Linked DNA regions of Variovorax terrae. The protein of the gene in region 1 interacts with the protein of each later gene in a pairwise test. Links are inferred from orthologs where the notes say so. Each region holds a gene or a part of one and is shown on either strand. Other genes may lie near its edges. The genes, in order: dnaA and MMF98_RS15580.

Region 1 (9,739 bases):
GGCCACTAGGCTGAGCTGCTGGCCCTCGGCCACGAACAGGATGCCGTTGAGGTAGTAGCGGATGTCGTGCACGGCCATCGCGAAGCTCACCTGGTTCAGCAGGTCTTTCAGCGTCTTCTGCGGCACGCTGAACACGGGGCCGAAGTTGGCGGCCTCCTGCACCAGCGGAAAGTCTTCGGCCGGCAGCGTCTGCAGCGTGAACTTGCTCTTGCCGCCCTTGAGGATCAGCTTGTTCTGGCTCGACTCCAGGCTCACGGTCTGGTCGGCCGGCATGGTGCGCAGGATGTCGATGAGCTTGCGCGCGCCCACGGTGGTGGTGAAGTTGCCGGCATCGCCGTCCAGCTCGGCCGTGGTGCGGATCTGGATCTCCAGGTCGCTGGTGGTGAGCTGCACCGAGCCGCCGGTCTTGCGGATCAGCACGTTGGCCAGGATGGGCAGGGTGTGCCGCCGCTCCACGATGCCCGCGACCGACTGCAAAACCGAGAGAACCTTGTCTTGTGTTGCCTTCAGAACAATCATGTCAACCTCTTCTTGATTTCTTTAATTCAAATGAGTCGTAGTAGATAAGGCGCGCGCGGCGCTGTGGACTTCGCCATTTTCGCCTGTTTTATCAAGCACTTGGCCCCCAGCGAAGCCTGTGCACAGCCCTGCTTCCGGGTTGTCGCGGCCCGGTGGACACTTCCGCGCCGGCGCCCGGGCATGTGGACAACCGGGCCGTTGTGCCGGAACTGTCCCCAGGCTTGCCCGAACCGCGCTGCGGGTCGTGGGAGTTGATGGCGGTTTCATGATGAGGTCAGCCCTTCAGCGTCTGTTCGAGGACGTGCAGCTGCTGGTTGAGCTCGGTCAGTTGCTGGCGCTCGCCGGAGATCTTGCGCACGGCGTGCAGCACCGTGGTGTGGTCGCGCCCGCCGAACAATTCTCCGATTTCCGGAAGGCTTTTCTGTGTCAGTTCCTTGGCCAGGTACATCGCAATCTGCCGCGGGCGGGCAATGGAGGCCGGCCGCTTCTTGGAGTACATGTCGGCGACCTTGATCTTGTAGTAGTCGGCCACCGTCTTCTGGATGTTCTCGACCGAGATCTGGCGGTTCTGGATGCTCAGCAGGTCGCGCAGCGCCTCGCGCGCCAGCATGATCGAGATTTCCTTCTGGTTGAAGCGCGAATAGGCCAGGATCTTGCGCAGCGCGCCCTCGAGCTCGCGCACGTTGGAGCGCACGTTCTTGGCCACGAAGAAGGCCACTTCCTCGGGCATCTCGGCGCCCTCGGCGCGCGCCTTGCTGATCAGGATGGCCACGCGCATCTCGAGCTCGGGCGGCTCGATCGCCACCGTCAGGCCCGAGTCGAAGCGCGACACCAGGCGCTCGTGGATGTCGGCCAGGCCCTTGGGATAGGTGTCGCTGGTCATCACGATGTGCGATTTCTTGGCCAGCAGCGCCTCGAAGGCGTTGAAGAACTCTTCCTGGGTGCGGTCCTTGTTGGCGAAGAACTGCACGTCGTCGATCAGTAACAGATCGAGGGAGTGGTAACGCTCCTTGAACTCGTCGAAGGTCTTGCGCTGGTAGGCCTTAACCACATCTGAAACAAATTGTTCGGCGTGGATGTAGAGAACTTTCGCGTCGGGCCGGTCGGCCAGCAGCCGGTTGCCCACCGCGTGCATCAAGTGGGTCTTGCCCAGGCCGACGCCGCCGTAGATGAACAGCGGGTTGTAAAGCTGGCCCGGCGTGCCGGCCACGTGCATGGCCGCGGCGCGCGCCATGCGGTTGGCCGTGCCCTCCACCAGGGTGTCGAAGGTCAGTGCCGTGTTGAGCCGGTTCTTGAACACGGCCTGGGCGTTTTCCTCGCCCAGGCCGGCCGGCTCGGGCGCCACGCCGATCTCGGCATAGGTGGGGGCTACAAACGTCTTGGCAGGTGCTTCGCGGAGAGCAAGCGCTAACTCAAGTTGAAGAGGCTGGCCATACAGCCGCTCCAGGATGCCGGCGATGCGGCCGGCGTACTGGGCCCGGACCCAGTCGAGCTTGAAGCGGTTCGCCACGTACAGGGTGACCTTGGAGAGGTCGTCGGCGACCTGGGCCACCAGGGGCTTGATCCAGGTGTTGAACTGCTGTTCGGGCAATTCCTGGGCCAGCTGGTCGACGCAGGCCTGCCATAGGCTCTGGCCCGCATTCTGGCCGGCCGCAGCAGCCAGGCTGGGGTGGTATCCCTCGGTCATTATAGGTATCAGCTTCTGTGGATATTTTAAATTTGTCGAACCCTCCATTGTAATTTATCAAGGATTTATCCACAAGGCGGACGGCACGCCCGGGGTGCTCTTGCAACACACCGCAAATGCCTTGTAAGGCCTTGCCGGCATTCAGAAATTTTGCGATAATCATGGGTTTCCCTGATTGTTCAGGGCGATTTGAATCAAGGCCCCAGGCTTTTTGCCGCGTGCGGGGCCGGAAACTGAACCCTCAAGGAATTCACCATGAAACGCACCTACCAACCTTCCAAAGTTCGCCGCGCGCGTACCCACGGCTTCCTGGTCCGCATGAAGACCCGCGGCGGCCGTGCTGTGATCAACGCACGCCGCGCCAAGGGCCGCAAGCGCCTGGCTGCCTGAGCCCCAGGCTTTCAAAAGCTGGCGCACAGCTTCGGTGTGGCATCGACGTGCAGCGGCTGAAAACGCGGGCGCAGTTCCAGGCTGCCATGGCGGGAGGCACGGTGTCCCGCACAGCCCATTTCGCGCTGCATCGCTCGGAACTCGACACGCCGGCGCCGATCTCAACAGGGCCTGAGTCCATGCGACCGCAGGCCCTGTTTGCTGTGCGGGACGTCTGGATCGGGGCGATGACGCCCAAGCGCTGGGCCAAGCGCGCGGTGACCCGCAACGCCATCAAACGCCAGATCTACCACGTGAGCACCGATTTCGAAGCCCAGCTGCCCGCAGCCGCCCATGTGGTGCGCCTGCGCGCCGGCTTCGACCGCGCCCAGTTCATCAGCGCCACTTCAGAGCGGCTCAAGCAGGCCGTGCGCACCGAACTGCAGCAGCTGTTCAGCAAGGCGGCGCTCTCCGCCGGGCGGCCTGCATCATGATCCGGGCCGTCCTGATCACCCTGGTCAAGGGCTACCGCCTGCTGCTCAGCCCCTGGCTGGGCTCGGCCTGCCGCTTCGAGCCCACCTGTTCCGCCTATTCGCTGCAGGCGCTGGAGCGCCACGGCGCCGCCGCCGGCAGCTACCTCACGCTCAGGCGCCTGGTGCGCTGCCATCCCTGGTGCGAGGGCGGCTGCGACCCGGTGCCCGAGACCCCGTGGGCCCGCGCCCGCGCGGGCTCTGCGGCGCCCGGCGGCGATCCGGCGCAGCCCTCTCTTGAAAAGCCCCGGCTGTTCACCCAGCTGCTTTCTCCTTTTTCAGCAAAGAAGTCTTCATGAACGACATCCGCCGCACCATCCTGTGGGTGATATTTGGTTTCTCCATGGTTTTGCTGTGGGACCAATGGCAGGTCCACAACGGGCACAAGGCCACTTTCTTCCCCTCGCCGGCCAAGCCCGTGGCGGCGGCCAGCGCCCCGGCCGGCGCCTCCAGCGTGCCGGCCAGCAGCACCAGCATTGCCGGTGCCGCACCCCAGGCCGGGGTCGGCCAGGTGCCGGGCACGGCGGCCGCGCCGGCACCGGCGCACGAGCGCATCCAGGTCGACACCGACGTGCTGCACCTGACCTTCGACACCGAAGGCGGCTCGCTGATCCGCTCCGAATTCACCCGCTACGCCGACCTGACCGAGAAGGACAAGCCCTTCGTGCTGCTCGACGACAGCGCCTCGCGCGTCTACGTGGCGCAGACCGGCCTGATCGGCGGGGCCTATCCCACCCACAAGACGCCCATGGCCTTCAGCGGCGACCGCGCGCTCAAGGACGGCCAGGACGAACTCAGCGTGCGCTTCGAGTCGGCCGACCTCGGCGGCGTGAAGCTGGTCAAGACCTACACGCTCAAGCGCGGCTCCTACGCCATCGCCGTGAAGCATGACGTGGTGAACACCGGCAGCGCGCCGGTGTCGCCGCAGCTCTACCTGCAGCTGGTGCGCGACGGCAACAAGCCGGCCGGCGAGTCCTCGTTCTACTCCACCTTCACCGGCCCGGCGGTCTACACCGGCGCCAAGAAGTACCACAAGGTCGAGTTCAGCGACATCGAAAAAGGCAAGGCCGAGATCGACAAGGAATCCACCGACGGCTACGTCGCCATGGTGCAGCACTACTTCACCAGCGCCTGGCTGCTGGCCGACGGCATCAAGCGCGAGCTGTTCGTGCGCAAGGTCGACACCAACCTCTACGCCGTGGGCATGATCACGCCGGTGGACGCCATCGCGCCCGGCGCCAGCAAGACCGTGGAGGCGCGGCTGTTCGTCGGCCCGCAGGAAGAGAAGAAGCTCGAAGCCCTGGCGCCGGGCCTGGAACTGGTCAAGGACTACGGCTGGCTCACCATCCTGGCCAAGCCGCTGTACTGGCTGCTCGACAAGCTGCACGGCATGCTGGGCAACTGGGGCTGGTCCATCGTGGCGCTGGTGGTGCTGCTGAAGATCGCCTTCTACTGGCTCAACGCCAAGGCCTACGCCAGCATGGCCAAGATGAAGGCCATCAACCCCAAGGTCATGGAGATGCGCGAGCGCCTCAAGGACAGCCCGCAGCAGATGCAGCAGGAGATGATGAAGATCTACCGCGAGGAGAAGGTCAACCCGATGGGCGGCTGCTTCCCGATCGCGATCCAGATCCCGGTGTTCATCGCGCTGTACTGGGTGCTGCTGTCCACCGTGGAGATGCGCAATGCGCCCTGGGTGTTGTGGATCCACGACCTGTCCGCGCCCGACCCGTTCTTCATCCTGCCGCTGGTGATGACCGGCACCTCGCTGCTGCAGACCTGGCTCAACCCCACGCCGCCAGACCCGATGCAGGCCAAGCTGATGTGGATCATGCCGCTGGCCTTCAGCGTGATGTTCTTCTTCTTCCCCTCGGGCCTGGTGCTGTACTGGCTGACCAACAACGTGCTGTCGATCGCGCAGCAGTGGTTCATCAACAAGCGCCTGGGTGTCCTGGGCAAGTAAGCCCACCCACGCAACAAGAGGGCCGCTTGCAGCGGCCCTTTTTATTGGAAGATACGCCCATGCTGCCGCGCCACGCCGACCCCATTGCCGCCATCGCCACCGCGCCCGGGCGCGGGGCCGTGGGCATTGTGCGCGTGAGCGGCAAGCAGCTGGGCGCGCTGGTCCCGGCGCTGTGCGGCCGCGCGCTGAAGGCGCGCGAGGCCAGCTACGGGCCGTTCCGCGCGGCCGACGGCGCGCCGATCGACCATGGACTGGCCATCCACTTTCCCGCGCCGCACTCCTACACCGGCGAGGACGTGTTGGAGCTGCAGGCCCATGGCGGGCCGGTGGTGCTGCAGCTGCTGCTGGCGCGCTGCATCGAGGCCGGTGCCGAAACCGATCCGGCCACGGGCCGGCCGCGCCTGGCGGGCCTGCGCGTGGCGCAGCCCGGCGAGTTCACCGAGCGCGCCTTCCTCAACGACAAGATCGACCTCGCGCAGGCCGAGGCCATCGCCGACCTGATCGACGCCAGCACCGAAGCCGCGGCGCGCAGCGCCAGCCGCTCGCTGTCGGGCGAGTTCTCGCGCGAGATCCACGCGCTGCGCGACGCGCTGATCCATCTGCGCATGCTGGTGGAGGCCACGCTCGATTTTCCGGAAGAGGAGATCGACTTCCTGCGCCAGGCCGATGCCCAGGGGCAGCTCGCGGGCCTGCAGCAGACCCTGGCCGGCGTGCTGCGCCGCGCGCGCCAGGGCGCGCTGCTGCGCGAGGGCATCAAGGTGGTGATCGCGGGCCAGCCCAACGCGGGCAAAAGCTCGCTGCTCAACGCGCTGGCGGGGGCCGAGCTGGCCATCGTCACGCCGATCCCCGGCACCACCCGCGACGTGGTGAGCCAGACCATCCAGATCGAGGGCGTGCCGGTCCATGTGATCGACACCGCCGGCCTGCGCGACAGCCATGACGAGGTCGAGAAGATCGGCATCGCGCGCGCCTGGGACCAGATCGAGCGCGCCGACGCCGTGCTGTTCCTGCACGACCTGACGCGTGCCGGTGCTATGGAATACATAGCAGCCGATGACCGCATCATGCGGACCCTGGCCGGAAAATTGCCCGAAAGCGTGCCCGTGGTCGAGGTCTGGAACAAAACCGACGCCGCCGCCGGCGCCGTGCCGGCGGGCGGCCTGGCGCTGTCGGCGCGCACCGGCGACGGGCTGGAGGCGCTGCGCCGCCGGCTGCTGGAGATCGCCGGCTGGCAGTCGGCGCCCGAGGGCGTCTACCTCGCACGCGAGCGCCACGTGCAGGCGCTGCGGCGCGTCGATGCCCACCTGATAGCGGCCACCGCCCACCTGGCCGCGCAGGCGCAGTCGCTCGACCTGCTGGCCGAGGAGCTGCGCCTGGCGCAGAACGCGCTTGGCGACATCACCGGCGAATTCAGCTCGGACGACCTGCTGGGCGTGATCTTTTCGAGCTTCTGCATCGGCAAATGAGACAGATCCATCCGCCCCCGCCCGGGCCGGTGTATCAGGTGTAAGCGGGCGTTAAAGACCCTTGTGCGGGCTCGGCGGCGACGATACCGTTGCGCCCATCATGAACGCCCCTCTCCCGACCCACCTCAAGTTCGACGTCCAGGGCCTGGCCCAGGCGATGGCGCACAACCATGCCGTCGACGGCTTCAAGCTCACGCTGACGCCGGCCCAGTGGGACATCCTGGCCAGCTACATGCAGCCGTTCGCGCTGATGCAGGGCCAGGTGCTGATCGAGCAGGGCGCGGTGGACCGCACGCTCTACGTGGTGGAGAGCGGCTCGCTGAGCGTGCACTACAAAGACGAGAAATCCCGCGTGCGCCTGGCCATCCTGGGCCCCGGCTCCGTGGTCGGTGAAGGCAGCTTCTTCTCGCACCTGCCGCGCAACGCCACGGTGCAGGCCGCCAGCCACAGCAAGGTCTGGAGCCTGACCCCGATCCGCTTCACCGAACTGGCCAACCGCCAGCCCTCGGTGGCGCTGGAAATCAGCCTGGGGCTGGGCGCGGTGGTCGCCAAGCGGCTGGTGAACCGGCCCAAGCGCGTGGCCGTGACCTGATCTGCTCCCAAAAGCAGAGCAGACCATCACCGCCGGGCCTGGACCTCGAGGTAAAAAGTACCCAAAAAAGGCGGTCTTCGCGTCCGCGAGGGCCCGCCGGGCGCCGCCCAGCCGCCTGCGCCCGCCCCTTGGAGCCCCGGGCCTCGTGAAAACCGAAGTAGTGACAACTATTTCACGAAAATGGAGCTCCCATCGGCGCGAAACCCGGATTTGCCGGCCGGTGAGAACGGTATTTGCAAGCATCGGGTTTTACACTGTCGCCGATGCCGCACCGGCACCGGCCGGCCGCGAATTCAAGAAAGCACACGCATGTCCCTGTTCCAGTGGTTCTCCCGAAAAAAGCCCGCCTTGCCAGTGCCGATGCCCGAAAGCTCAGGCCTGTCGCGGGTGGAAGCCACGCGGCCGGTGGCCTCGGCCAAGGCGGCAGGCGCCAAGATGCCGCCCGGCGGGACCGAGCATGCGGCCAACCGCAAGAGCGAGCGCATGGCGCGGCGCGAGCTGCTGTACAGCGTGGTGCGCGAGTCCATGGTGCGTGCCGGGGTGTTGTCTGCAAGCTACAAATTCAAGGTGCTGTCGCTGGACCAGCGCGGCCGCCAGTTCATGGTGATGATGGACCTGGCGCGCGGCTTCGCCGGCGAGCCCGCCCGCCTGGCCGAGATCGAGGCCATGATCGCCCAGAACGCCAAGTCGCGCTACGACATCGTGGTGACCGCGGTCTACTGGCGCATGAACGAGCATGTGGCCGTGGGCCAGGTGCAGGCGCGCGTGCCGGCGGCGTCGGCCCTGCCCCGGGTGTCACAGCCCGCGCCGCTGGGCGAGGCCGAGAGCCCGCGCGCGCGGCCCGCGGTCCCGCGCTTCGAGCCGATCCAGGAAGACGAAGTGGCCGCCTTCAAGCGCGCGCTCGCCGCCAGCGCGGTGCCGGCGGCTCCGGTGGCGGCTCCTGCTGCAGCGGCCACGGCCGCGGCGGCGGCTCTGCCGGCGGCCGCCGCGCTCGCGGCGCGGCCCAATGCCAGCCGCTACGCCCTGCTCACGGGCTATGAGGACACCGAGATGCCGGATCCCGATGCGCGCATGCCCGCGCTCAGCACCACGCAGTACGGCGACCTGAACTGAGAGACCGCCCGTCCCCAGCAGGGGGACGAGGCCGCGCGCGCCGCCAGGCGTCACGATCAAGGAGGAGAGACCATGAACGTACAACAACTGGTGAGCGCGATCGCCGCGCTGGACGCGCATGACGCGCTGCAGTGCCGGCTCACGCTGGAGGAGTGGCAGAAGATCGCGCCCTACCTGTCGATCCGTTTCCTGATCCCCGGCGAGCCCTTGATGCGCGAGGGCGACGCCGAGCGCGAGCTCTACATCCTGGCCGAAGGCGAGCTGCAGGTGACCCTGCAGGACACGGTCATCGCCACCCAGAAGCCCGGCGCGGTGGTGGGCGAAGGCACGTTCTTCTCCGGCCAGCCGCGCAGCGCCACCGTGGTGCCGTCGCAGCCCGGCGTGGCCTGGGCGCTGAGCTGGGAGCGGTTCGAGGCGCTGTCGCACAAGCAGCCGCGCCTGGCGCTGGACCTGGTGCGCAGCGTGGCCGCCGTGCTGGCCGTGCGCATGCGCGAAGCGCTGCTGGTCGGCCAGTTCACCTGAATTCTGGCCGAAATCGGCCGGAGGTCCAGATGCAGCGGTTCTCGGGCGCTATCAAAAAGAGAGCGACGGGATTGCTCAATGGCCCTCGAAATCGACCAGCGTGAACAGCGGCAGGCCGGCGGCGCGCAGCTTGCCGGAGCCGCCGAGTTCGGGCAGGTCGACGATGGCCGCGCCCTCCACCACCGTGGCGCCGAGCTTCTCGAGCAGCTTCTTGCCCGCCATCATGGTGCCGCCGGTGGCGATCAGGTCGTCGATCAGCAGCACGCGGTCGCCCGCCTTCACGGCGTCGGTGTGCAACTCCACCGTGGCGCTGCCGTATTCGAGCTCGTAGGTTTCCTCCACCGTGGTGAACGGCAGCTTGCCCTTCTTGCGGATCGGCACGAAGCCGACGTTGAGCTCGTAGGCCACCACGGCGCCCAGGATGAAGCCGCGCGCATCGAGCCCGGCCACCACGTCGGGCCGCATGCCGCGGCTCATGTAGCGGTGCACGAAGGCGTCGATCAGCACGCGGAACACCTGGGGGTCCTGCAGCAGCGGCGTGATGTCGCGGAACTGCACGCCCGGCGCCGGCCAGTCGGGCACGGTGCGGATGTGGTTCCGGAGGTAGGCGGAGGTGTCCATCGGGGGTTTATCCTTTCAATAGCTTCTGTTCGGCCACGGCCAGGGCTTCGGGCTTGCCCGACAGGACCAGCGTATCGCCTTCCTGCAGCAGCGTGGCGTCGTCCACGGCGGCGGCCTTGCCATCCTGGCGGCGCAGGCTCATGACGCGCGCGCCCAGCGCATGCAGCGCCAGCCGTTCCAGCGGGTGGCCCAGCGAGCGGGCGCTCGGCGGCAGCGTGAAGGTGCCCAGCCGCTCGTGGTCGCGCTCGTTGACGGTGTCGTCGTCGGCGCCGTGGAAGTAGCCGCGCAGCAGGTTGTAGCGCGCATCGCGCTGGTCCTGCACGATGCGGATCACGCGCCGCATCGGCACGCCCACCA
Region 2 (10,297 bases), on another replicon or contig:
TCTTCGATACCTACCTGTCGGGGCTGGGTCTGGCTGGTGACCCGCAACCCGCTGCGGCCGATGAGGGATAATGCAGCCCTGCTTACAGCAAGAAACACGCGGCTGTAGCTCAGTGGATAGAGTATTGGCCTCCGAAGCCAAGGGTCGTGGGTTCGATCCCCGCCAGCCGCACCAATGAATTTGATCTGTTTTCTTGTCGCCCGCCGACTGGATGGGTTCCGCATGTAAGCGCTGGTGCAAGCTGGCTGTATCCACGTCTTTCTACGCCGTTCTACACGGCAGCATGGTGCCGCTCGCCGGCAATCACCGTCCAGTCCTCGCTCCAGTCAAACTGGAATACCTCGCCCGGGCCGAACCCCAACGGGACGAAGGTGTCACGCCCAGTGTTCCGCCACGCTTCCTCTGACTTGTGCGGATTCTTTTCTATGGCCTTGTCTCTCGGCAGCGAGCACGTGTCCCAGGGGCTTTGGCCAGCAGTGGCAACGCCCAGGGCTTTCTGCGGCCGCTTCCGCTTGGCCAGCTACTGCCGGGCCGGGGCCATGCCAACAATGGCCTCTCTAGGCTTGCTTGCCGCCCTGCTGGTACTGCGTGAAGTTTTTTTTGTTTTTCCCATGGATGTAGTCCGAAACCGTGATCGGCGGATACTTCTCCATGCCTTCGGGGAAGCCCAGGTCTTCCGGGCTCACGACAGCGTCGGGGTCAGGGTCGAAGAAGATCGCGATCGAGTGGCGCTCGTTGCCTGAGCGGTTGATCACGCGGTGCAGGTTGGAGCTCAGCGTCTCGTTCGACCAGCGGTTCAGCAGGTCGCCGATGTTGCAGACCAGCGTGCCCGGGATCGGCGTGGCCGCGACCCATTCGCCTGTGCGGTTGCGCACCTGCAGGCCGCCGTTCATGTCCTGTAGCAGCAGGGTGAGCACGCCGAAGTCGGTGTGCGGCGCGGAGCCGAAGCGCTCTTCGCTTTCGTCCTTGGCGGTGGACACGGGGTAATACACCAGCTGCCCCCGCGCCATCGGGCTGGTGTAGCGCTGCTCGAAAAAGTCAGCGCCGCGCCCCAGCCCCACGGCAATGGCGGACAACAGCTTGCCACCCACGCGCTGGATCTCGTCGTAGTAGGGCAGCAGGTCGCGGCGCAGCGCCGGGAAGGACTCGTCGGGCCAAGTGTTCTCGGCCACCAGCGAGTCCACGCCCTTGCGGGCGTCCAGGCGCGGGTGCCATTGCTCGGGCCCCCAGAAGAAGATTTCCTTCAGGTCGTGGGTCTTGGAGCCTTCGAGTTTGGCCATGCCCGTGGCCATCCAGCCGCGCTGGCTGGTGTTGACGGGCGTCCGGGCCTTGACCTCGGCGGGCAGCGCGAAGTAGCCGCGCATGGCGCGGCTGGCGCCGTCGATCACGGCCGGGGCGATGCCGTGGTTCTTGACGTAGAAGAAGCCGATGCGCTGCGACGCTTCGACGATCTGGCTGGCCACCGCTTGGACGGCACCCGGCGTGCCGGCGACCAGGTCGGCGAGGTCGATGACGGGGATGTCGTCCAGCTCGACGGACTTCGCGTCGGCATAGGCGGTGGATGAAGAGGTGGTGGGGCTCAAGGGATGTCTCCTGATGAGGGGCGGGCGTTACAGCCGTTCCCTCCACCCGTACGCGGGCGTGCTGCTGCTCGGGTAGCCGAAGTTGCGCGGCTCCAGGCCCGACTGAAACCACTTGACGAAGGTATAGACGTCGTACACCGGGATGCCCAGCTCGTTCTGCAGGCGCCAGGAATACGGCGCCATGTTGTGGCACTCCAGCACCAGGGCGCCAACGTCGGGGTGGCGGTCGCGCATCTCGTAGCCGGCGGCCAGCACTTCTTGCTCCGCGAGGGCGTAGTCCATCTCCATCTCGTCACCGAGCAGGACGCGGGTGAACTCGCGGCCGTTCTCGGTGCCCACGATCGGCGTGTCCAGCGGCGCACCCACGGCAGTGAGGTGCTCAGCGTCCAGCCGCTGCGCCTGCACGGTGAGCACGCCCACGCGCTTGCCGGCTGGCAGCAGGGCCTGCACCAGCGGAATCTGCATCAGCGACGAGCTTGCCACCGGCACGCCAGTGTGCGCCGCGAGCTGCTTCTGGAAAATGCCCAGGAAGCCGCCGGTGGTGGTGATGCCGTCGGCGCCTTCGCGCACCAGCTCGGCCGCCGCCTCGAGGAAGGCCGGGCCCAGCCCCTTCCCCTTCTCGTGCACCACGACGCGGGCCGTGGCGCCCTTGACCACCTTGTACAAAACCGGGAACGGCCAGGTGGCGGCGTGGCCGGTGTCGCCCGGCACGCGCGGCCACTTCGTCTCCAGCATCAGGATGCCGACACGTGCGCCGTACACGGTCTTGCCGCCGCGCGCTTTTCTCGAAACCATCGATTTCTCCATTTTTCAAGTACTCCGAATTCGTTCCGCCCTACTTCGGCGAAAGGTCCACCACCTTGGAGAGTTCGCGCCAGCGCGCGCTATCCTCGGCGATCATTTGCTGGAACTGGTCGATGCTGCCGCCCTTGACCTCCAGCCCCTGCGGCTCCAGCCGCTTTTTCATGTCGGGCGTGCCCAGCAGCGCGTTCACCTCGCGCGACATGAAGTCGACGACCGGTTGCGGCGTGCCGCGTGGCGCCATCAGCCCGATCCACAGCTTGGCGACAACCTGGGGCAGGCCGGCTTCCGCGAAGGTGGGAACGTCGGGCAGCGACTCGAGCCGCTTCTCGGCGGCCACCGCGATCGGGCGCACCCTGCCGCTGTCGACCATGGAACGCGCCGAACTCACGTAAGTGAAGAGCAGCGGCACCTGGCCGCTGGCCAGGTCGGGCAGGGCCATGCTGGCGCCCTTGTAGGGAACGGCCGTGAACTTCACCTTGGCCTCCTTGGCCAGCAGTTCCATGGCGAGGTGCGAGACGCTGCCCGAGCCGGTGTGCGCGAAGTTCACCGCGCCTGGCATCGAGCGCGCCTTGGCGAGCACGTCCTGCACGGTGCGGTAGGGCGAGTTGACGCCCGCGTACAGCACCGCCGAACTGTCCACGATGTGGACGATGGGCGCGAGGTCCCGCTCGGGGTTGTAGGGCAGCGACGGGTAGACGTAGGGTGCCACCGAGATCTGGCCGTTGCTCGCCAGCAGCAGCTGGTAGCCGTCGTTCGGCGCGCGGGCGATCTGCTGCGTGGCGATGGTGCCGCCGGCCCCGCCGAGGTTATCGATCACCCAAGGCTGGCCGGTGGTGCGCTGAAAGGCCTCGCCCAGCGGCCGGCCCACCGCGTCGAGCGCGCCGCCGGCAGCGAACGGGATCAGCACGCGGATCGGTTTGGCCGGGTAGCTGCGGGCTTGAGCGAAGACCAACCCCATCGCGAGGGCCAGCGCAATGGCAACGGCGATGGCGGCGGAACGGCGGGATGTCACGCGAAGACGGTTCAACATCAGGTACTCCGAATCAAACGAGCGAAGAGGCACACTCTAGGTTTTTGCCGGGCATCAGTCTTGCGACATCTCGGAACAGGAGTTTTCCGAAAATAGAAAGGCCGGCCTGCCGCCAGGTATCCACCATGTCACCTGCTCTGAACCTCGATCTCGTCTCCCTGCGCATCTTCGTGCTCGTCTGCGAAGCCGGCAGCCTTTCGCGCGTAGCTCAGCAAGAGGCGCTGGTGGTCTCCGCGATCAGCAAGCGCATCGCACAGCTGGAAGACCGCGTGGGCACCCGCCTGCTTGATCGGCGCATGTCTGGCGTGGCGCCCACCCCGTCGGGCCTCACGCTGCTGGAGCATGCCCGGGCGATGCTGGCGATCATGGACGACATCGAGCGCGACATCGTGGCGCGGGCGCGCCTGCCTCAAGGCCAGGTCCGCGTATTCGCCGCGGCCGCCGCGCTGGCCGAACAGGTGCCCGAAGACGTCGCGGAATTTCTCACTGCCGTCGGGCACGAAGGCATTCGCGTGTCCGTCGAGGAGCGGTTGAGTCATGCCGTGGTCGAGGGCGTGCGCAGCGGCGCCGCAACGCTCGGCATTTGCTGGGACGTGGTCGACAGCGGCGCCCTCCACGCAGTGCCCTACCGCACCGACCATTTGGGGTTGGTGGTGCCCGACGGCCACCCGCTGGCCGGGCGCGAGGCCGTCCGCTTCAGCGAAACCCTGCCGTACGACCACATCGGCTTGCCCGCGGCCAGCAACTTTCAGACGACGCTGCGCGACGCCGCCCGCGTCTCGGCAGAGGGCCTGCACTACCGTGCGGTCGTGGAAACCTTTGAAGCCGCCGCGCGGCTTGCGCGCGCTGGCGTCGGGGTCGCCGTCGTCCCGCGCGAGGTTGCCTTCAAGGCCTTGCCGCAGGAAGCCCGGCAGCGTGGCTTCGTGCCGCTGTCCGATGGCTGGGCCACGCGCCGCTTCATCATCTGCTGCCGCAGCCGCGACCAGCTGAGCGTTGCTGCAGGCATGTTGTTCGACTTCATGGCCAGCCGCGGGGACTCGCTGTGAAGGCTCAAGAGGTTGTCTCTGTTCATCCGAGTCGAGTGCGCGCAAGTGGCTGGGCCGCTACCTGGCACTGGGGCTGGCTGGCCTGGCCTGGACTTCAAGGGGTCTGACCCCAGCGAAGCTGCACGGGCTTCAACGTCCGCGGGCCTGGTGCGGCACCACCGTGTGGCGCTTGGGGCCGTGCTGGCCGGCAGGCGCGCCGCCATGGCGGTGCTGCGGGTCCGCGGCCGTGGCGGGCGGGGCGGACCGGCCATCAGGCGGGCTGACCTGGCCCGGCGGCTGAACGGAGAACAGGGCGCGGTACTGTGCGACCAGTGCGCTCCAGCCCGGGCTGGCCCAGATCGCCAGCAGGACGACCAGGACGAACAGAATGGCGACGAATGTCATCTCCATGGCGTACCTCCATCGGAAACGCGAACGAACCTCCCGTGCCTGGCCCCATCCTACGCCGATTCAGGGCGCCGGGGTTCGCTGTTTTTCAGGGCCAGGGCCTGTTCGTACAAGGTGTTGCGGGGAGCGCCGGTGATGTCGGCCGCCAGCTTCACGGCGGTCTTCAGTGGCAGCTCCTGCAGCAGCAGCGCGAGCACGCGCTCGCCGTCCGCCGCGGCGGGCGCGGCCGGCGCCGGGTGCAGCACCAGCACGAATTCGCCGCGCGTGCGGCTGGCCTCGGCGGCCAGCCAGGCCGGCAGCTCGGCGGCTGCCACGTCGGTGATCTGCTCGAACTGCTTGGTCATTTCCCGCCCGACCGTGAGCTTGCGCCCGCCCAGCGCCGCCAGGGCCTGGGCGAGGGCTTCGATGCGGTGCGGCGCCTCCAGCAGCACCACGGCGCGCGTCTCCTGCGCCAGCGCCAGCACGGCGGTCTCGCGTTCGGTCGTCTTGGCCGGCAGGAAGCCGGCAAACACGAAGCCGCTGCCCTCGGCCACGCCCGCCACGCTGAGCGCGGTGGTCACGCTGCTGGCGCCGGGCAGGGGCACTACCGGCTGCGCGGCCGCGCGCACGGCGGCAACCAGCCGCGCCCCGGGATCGCTCACGGCGGGGGTGCCCGCATCGCTGGCATAGGCGATGCGCTGGCCCTGCTGCAGCCGTTCGACGATGGTTTGCGCCGCCTGCGCCTCGTTGTGCTGGTGCACGGCGATCAGTTGCGAGGCCGTCTTGTCGATGCCGTAGGCGCGCAGCAGCGCCTGGGTGTGGCGCGTGTCCTCGCAGGCCACCGCATCCGCCAGGCCGAGCACGTGCAGCGCCCGCAGCGTGATGTCGGCCAGGTTGCCGATCGGCGTGGCCACCACGTACAGTGCGCCGTGCGGATAATGCTGCGAGGCCGCCGCTTCGCGCGCGGCGTGCAGGGCGGAGGCAAAAGAAGCGCTCAATGGAATTCCTCAAAAAGATCGCCGGCCTGTCCCGGCCGGCCACCACCAAGCAGGCGGGCGACGCCGCTGAAGACCAGGCATTGGCCTACCTGCAGGTTGCCGGGCTGCGGCTGCTGGAGCGCAATTATCGGACGCCCGGGCGCGGCGGCGGCGAAATCGACCTCATCATGCGCGAGCGCGACGGCACGCTGGTGTTCGTGGAGGTGCGCCGGCGCTCGCATGCGTCGCATGGCGGCGCGGCGGCGAGCGTGGGCCGGGTCAAGCAGCGCCGCATCGTCTTCGCGGCCCGGCACTACCTGATGCGCCTGCGCGAGCCGCCGCCCTGCCGCTTCGACGTGGTGGTGGTGGAAGACGGCATCGAGTGGCTGCGCGCGGCCTTTGACGCGGCATGAGGTTTTTCATGGGCATACATCCGGTTTCACAGGCCGCGGTTATCATCACTCTCCATGCTTGAGCAACGCATCCAACAGCACTTTATCGACAGCGCCGACCTGAAGTACCAATCGGCCCAGGTCCTGAGCAAGCCCGTTGCGGCCGCCGTGCAGGCGATCCTGGCCTGCGTCACCAGCGGAGGCAAGGTGCTGGCCTGCGGCAATGGCGGCTCGGCCGCCGATGCGCAGCATTTCGCCGCCGAATTCGTGGGTCGTTTCGAGCGCGAGCGGCCCGAGCTGGGCGCGATCGCGCTGACCACGGACACCTCCATCCTCACCGCGATTGCCAACGACTACGACTACAACGTCATCTTCTCCAAGCAGGTGCGCGCGCTGGGGCAGGCCGGCGACGTGCTGCTGGCGTTCTCCACCAGCGGCAATTCGGCCAATGTGCTGGCTGCCATCGAGGCCGCCCATGAGCGCGAGATGACCGTGGTGGCGCTGACCGGCAAGGGCGGCGGCAAGATGGGCAGTGCCCTGCGCGAAACCGACGTGCATGTCTGCGTGCCCCATGACCGCACCGCCCGCATCCAGGAGGTGCATCTTCTGGTCCTTCACTGCATCTGCGACGGCGTGGATGCGCAACTACTCGGAGAACAGGAAGTCCCAACATGAAATTCAATGCAAAGCGCCTGGTCCTGGCGATGCTGGCTGCGGCCAGCCTGGGCGGTGGTTTGACGGCCTGCGTGCCGCTGGTGGTGGGGGGGGCTGTCGTGGGCGGCTCGCTGATGGCCACCGATCGCCGCACTTCCGGCGCCCAGGTGGAAGACGAGGGCATCGAGCTGCGTGCCAACAACCGCGTGCGCGAGAACCTGGGCGACCGCGCCCACGTGAACGTGACCAGCTACAACCGCCAGGTGCTGCTGACCGGGGAAGTGCCCACCGCGCAGGACAAGCAGCTGGTGGAGCAGGTGGTGTCGCGCGTGGAGAATGTGCGCGCCATCGTCAACGAGCTGGGCGTGATGGGCAATTCCACGCTGACGCAGCGCTCCTCCGACTCGCTCGTGACGGGCAAGGTCAAGGCCTCGCTGGTCGACGCCAAGGATATCTACGCCAATGCCTTCAAGGTGGTGACCGAGCGCGGCACGGTCTACCTGATGGGGCGTGTGACGCAGCGCGAGGCCGACCGCGCCACCGAGATCACCCGGGGGGTGAGCGGCGTGCAGCGCGTGGTCCGGGTCTTTGAAATCATCACCGAGGAAGAGCTGAAGAACATGCTGCCGCAGCCGGCCAAGCCGGGGCAGGGCAGCACGCCGCCCAATAGTTGAGAAAACAGGCTGGGGTCCAGGCCAGCCGGACGCCGGGTGCTATTGAATAGATAGCACCCGGTTTTTCATTTGAGGCGCCGGATCAGGCTGGACGTGTCCCAGCGCTGGCCGCCCAGGGCCTGCACATCGGCGTAGAACTGGTCCACCAGCGCCGTCACGGGCAGGCGCGCACCATTGCGCTTGGCCTCGTCGAACACCAGGCCGAGGTCCTTGCGCATCCAGTCCACCGCGAACCCGAAGTCGAACTGGCCCGCGATCATGGTCTTGCCGCGGTTGTCCATCTGCCAGCTCTGCGCCGCGCCCTTGCCGATCACGTCGAGCACCTGGGCCATGTCCAGCCCGGCGTTCTGGCCGAAGGCGATGGCCTCGCTCAAGGCCTGCACCAGCCCGGCGATGCAGATCTGGTTGACCATCTTGGTGAGCTGGCCAGCGCCACTGTCGCCCAGGCGCGTGAAGGCCCGCGAGAAGGCCATGCCGACCGGCTTGGCTGCGTCGAACGCCGCCGCGTCGCCGCCGCACATCACCGTGAGCAGGCCGTTCTGCGCGCCGGCCTGGCCGCCCGAGACCGGGGCGTCGACGAACTGCAGGCCGAGTTGCCGGCCGGCGGCATACAGTTCGCGCGCCACGTCGGCGGAGGCCGTGGTGTGGTCCACGAAGATCGCGCCGGCCTTCATGCCGGCGAAGGCGCCGTCGGGCCCGAGCACCACGCTGCGCAGGTCGTCGTCGTTGCCGACGCAGCAGAACACGATCTCGGCGCCGGACGCGGCCTCGCGCGGCGTCGGCGCCGTGCGGCCCCGGAACTCGCCGGCCCAGGCCGCGGCCTTGGCCGCGCTGCGGTTGTAGACCGTGACCTGGTGTCCCGCCAGCGCGAGGTGGCCGGCCATCGGAAAGCCCATCACGCCCAGGCCGAGGAAGGCCACCGGGCGCGCGGGCGTGGGTTCGTAGATGCGGGAGTTGGTGCTGTTCATGGTGTGCGGATCAGAAAACAAACGAAGGGGAGGGCATCGCAGAAGTATGCACCTCCGCCATGCATGCCTTCCCGCCGCAAAGAGGGAGGAGGCAAGGCGCCGCGGCGTGCGGCGCCTGGGAGTCAGACAATCGCGAGGTGCTCGGTGCCGGCGGCCAGATCCTGGGTCTTGGCGCGCTGGCTGTTGAGCTTGATCTGCAGCCGCAGGTCGTTCACCGAATCGGCGTTGCGCAGCGCATCCTCATAGGTGATGAGGTTGCTCTCGTAGGCGTCGTACAGCGCCTGGTCGAAAGTCTGCATCCCGAGGTTGCGGCTCTTCTTCATGATCTCCTTGATCTCGGAGACTTCGCCCTTGAAGATCAGGTCGGAGATCAGCGGCGTGTTGAGCATGATCTCCACGGCCGCCGCGCGGCCCTTGCCGTCCTGCTTGGGCACCAGGCGCTGCGAGATCATGGCCTTGAGGTTGAGCGAGAGGTCCATCAGCAGCTGGGCGCGGCGCTCCTCGGGGAAGAAGTTGATCACGCGGTCGAGGGCCTGGTTGGCGCTGTTGGCGTGCAGCGTGGCCAGGCACAGGTGGCCGGTTTCGGCGAAGGCCACCGCGTGCTCCATGGTCTCGCGGTCGCGGATCTCGCCCATCAGGATCACGTCGGGCGCCTGGCGCAGCGTGTTCTTGAGCGCGGCCTCCCAGCTGTCGGTGTCGAGGCCGACCTCGCGCTGGGTGACCACGCAGTTCTTGTGCGGGTGCACGAATTCCACCGGGTCCTCGATCGTGATGATGTGGCCGTAGGAGTTCTCGTTGCGCCAGTCCATCATGGCGGCCAGCGTGGTCGACTTGCCCGAGCCGGTGGCCCCCACCAGGATGCACAGGCCGCGCTTGGACATCACCACTTCCTTGAGCACCTGCGGCACGCCCAGGCCGTCGATGGTCGGCAGAATGGCCGGGATCACCCGCATCACCATGCCGACCTTGCCCTGCTGCACGAAGGCGTTGACGCGGAAGCGCCCGACGCCGGGCGGCGAGATCGCGAAATTGCACTCCTTGGTGCGCTCGAATTCGGCGGCCTGCTTGTCGTTCATGATCGAGCGCGCCAGGGCCAGCGTGTGGGCGGCGGTCAGCGGCTGCGGCGACACCTTGGTGACCTTGCCGTCCACCTTCATGGCCGGGGGGAAGTCGCCGGTAATGAACAGGTCGCTGCCGTTGCGGCTGATCATCAGTTTGAGCAGGTCGTTGATGAACTTGCTGGCCTGATCGCGTTCCATGTCGTTTCCTCGATTCTGGCGCTAGGATTTCTGGTCCGTCAGGCGGGCGCTGACCACCCGCAGACGCAGGGAGAGCTTGCGGGCCAGCAGTCCGATCAGGCTGGCGGCCAGCGGCGCGTCGGCCGACATCATCTCGTCGAGCGCATCGGCGCTGAGCACGGCGATTTCGCACTCGTTGAGCGAGGTGCACAGCGAGAAGCGCATGCCGCTGTCGAGCAGCGACATCTCGCCCAGGATGTCGCCCGGCCGGGCCTCGGTCAGCCGCAGCTGCTCGCCCCAGGGCTGCACCCGGTCCACCGCGATGGTGCCGCTCAGCAGCACGATCATGAAGTTGCCGTACTCGTCCTGGCGGATGACATCGCGCTCGGCCGGCACGGTGGCGAAATCGAAGAACTGCTCCAGCCGCGACACGCCGTTTGCGGCCAGCCGGCTCATGTACTTGTCCTTGGCCCACAGCGCCTGCAGCAGCTTGGAGCCGCGCGAGGCGGACAGCCGCTTGGCGCCGATCTCGTTGGCGCGCGCTTCCCAGGGCACCAGCATCGAC

The links.
Region 2: the proteins of dnaA (region 1) and MMF98_RS15580 interact in binary tests that used the Escherichia coli proteins (3 or more experiments, as listed by UniProt). The link is inferred for Variovorax terrae from one-to-one orthologs.

The regions. Positions count from the first base shown.
Region 1 is NZ_JALGBI010000003.1:304,067-313,805, forward strand. What follows is about bases 1-2,895. They hold dnaA (chromosomal replication initiator protein DnaA), read right to left. Parts: upstream 2,207-2,895; coding sequence 794-2,206; downstream 1-793. Other genes in these bases: dnaN (DNA polymerase III subunit beta), read right to left, coding at 1-519; rpmH (50S ribosomal protein L34), read left to right, coding at 2,462-2,596; MMF98_RS20845 (ribonuclease P protein component), read left to right, coding at 2,644-2,895. Also shown: more of MMF98_RS20845, read left to right, coding at 2,896-3,069; membrane protein insertion efficiency factor YidD, read left to right, coding at 3,066-3,404; membrane protein insertase YidC, read left to right, coding at 3,401-5,068; tRNA uridine-5-carboxymethylaminomethyl(34) synthesis GTPase MnmE, read left to right, coding at 5,128-6,534; MMF98_RS20865 (Crp/Fnr family transcriptional regulator), read left to right, coding at 6,635-7,126; MMF98_RS20870 (hypothetical protein), read left to right, coding at 7,436-8,239; MMF98_RS20875 (Crp/Fnr family transcriptional regulator), read left to right, coding at 8,312-8,761; MMF98_RS20880 (adenine phosphoribosyltransferase), read right to left, coding at 8,837-9,382; MMF98_RS20885 (monovalent cation:proton antiporter family protein), read right to left, coding at 9,390-9,739. UniProt on the Escherichia coli protein: Plays an essential in the initiation and regulation of chromosomal replication. Binds in an ATP-dependent fashion to the origin of replication (oriC) to initiate formation of the DNA replication initiation complex once per cell cycle.
Region 2 is NZ_JALGBI010000002.1:47,371-57,667, forward strand. Bases 5,314-8,073 are described here. They hold MMF98_RS15580 (phosphoheptose isomerase), read left to right. Parts: upstream 5,314-6,273; coding sequence 6,274-6,873; downstream 6,874-8,073. Other genes in these bases: rsmI (16S rRNA (cytidine(1402)-2'-O)-methyltransferase), read right to left, coding at 5,314-5,827; MMF98_RS15575 (YraN family protein), read left to right, coding at 5,827-6,219; MMF98_RS15585 (BON domain-containing protein), read left to right, coding at 6,870-7,526; MMF98_RS15590 (NAD(P)-dependent oxidoreductase), read right to left, coding at 7,592-8,073. Also shown: MMF98_RS15535 (TetR family transcriptional regulator), read left to right, coding at 1-71; MMF98_RS15545 (isopenicillin N synthase family dioxygenase), read right to left, coding at 558-1,583; MMF98_RS15550 (aspartate/glutamate racemase family protein), read right to left, coding at 1,611-2,378; MMF98_RS15555 (Bug family tripartite tricarboxylate transporter substrate binding protein), read right to left, coding at 2,419-3,417; MMF98_RS15560 (LysR family transcriptional regulator), read left to right, coding at 3,543-4,463; MMF98_RS15565 (hypothetical protein), read right to left, coding at 4,593-4,853; more of rsmI, read right to left, coding at 4,904-5,313; more of MMF98_RS15590, read right to left, coding at 8,074-8,494; MMF98_RS15595 (PilT/PilU family type 4a pilus ATPase), read right to left, coding at 8,617-9,753; MMF98_RS15600 (cyclic nucleotide-binding domain-containing protein), read right to left, coding at 9,775-10,297. UniProt on the Escherichia coli protein: Required for the timely initiation of chromosomal replication via direct interactions with the DnaA initiator protein.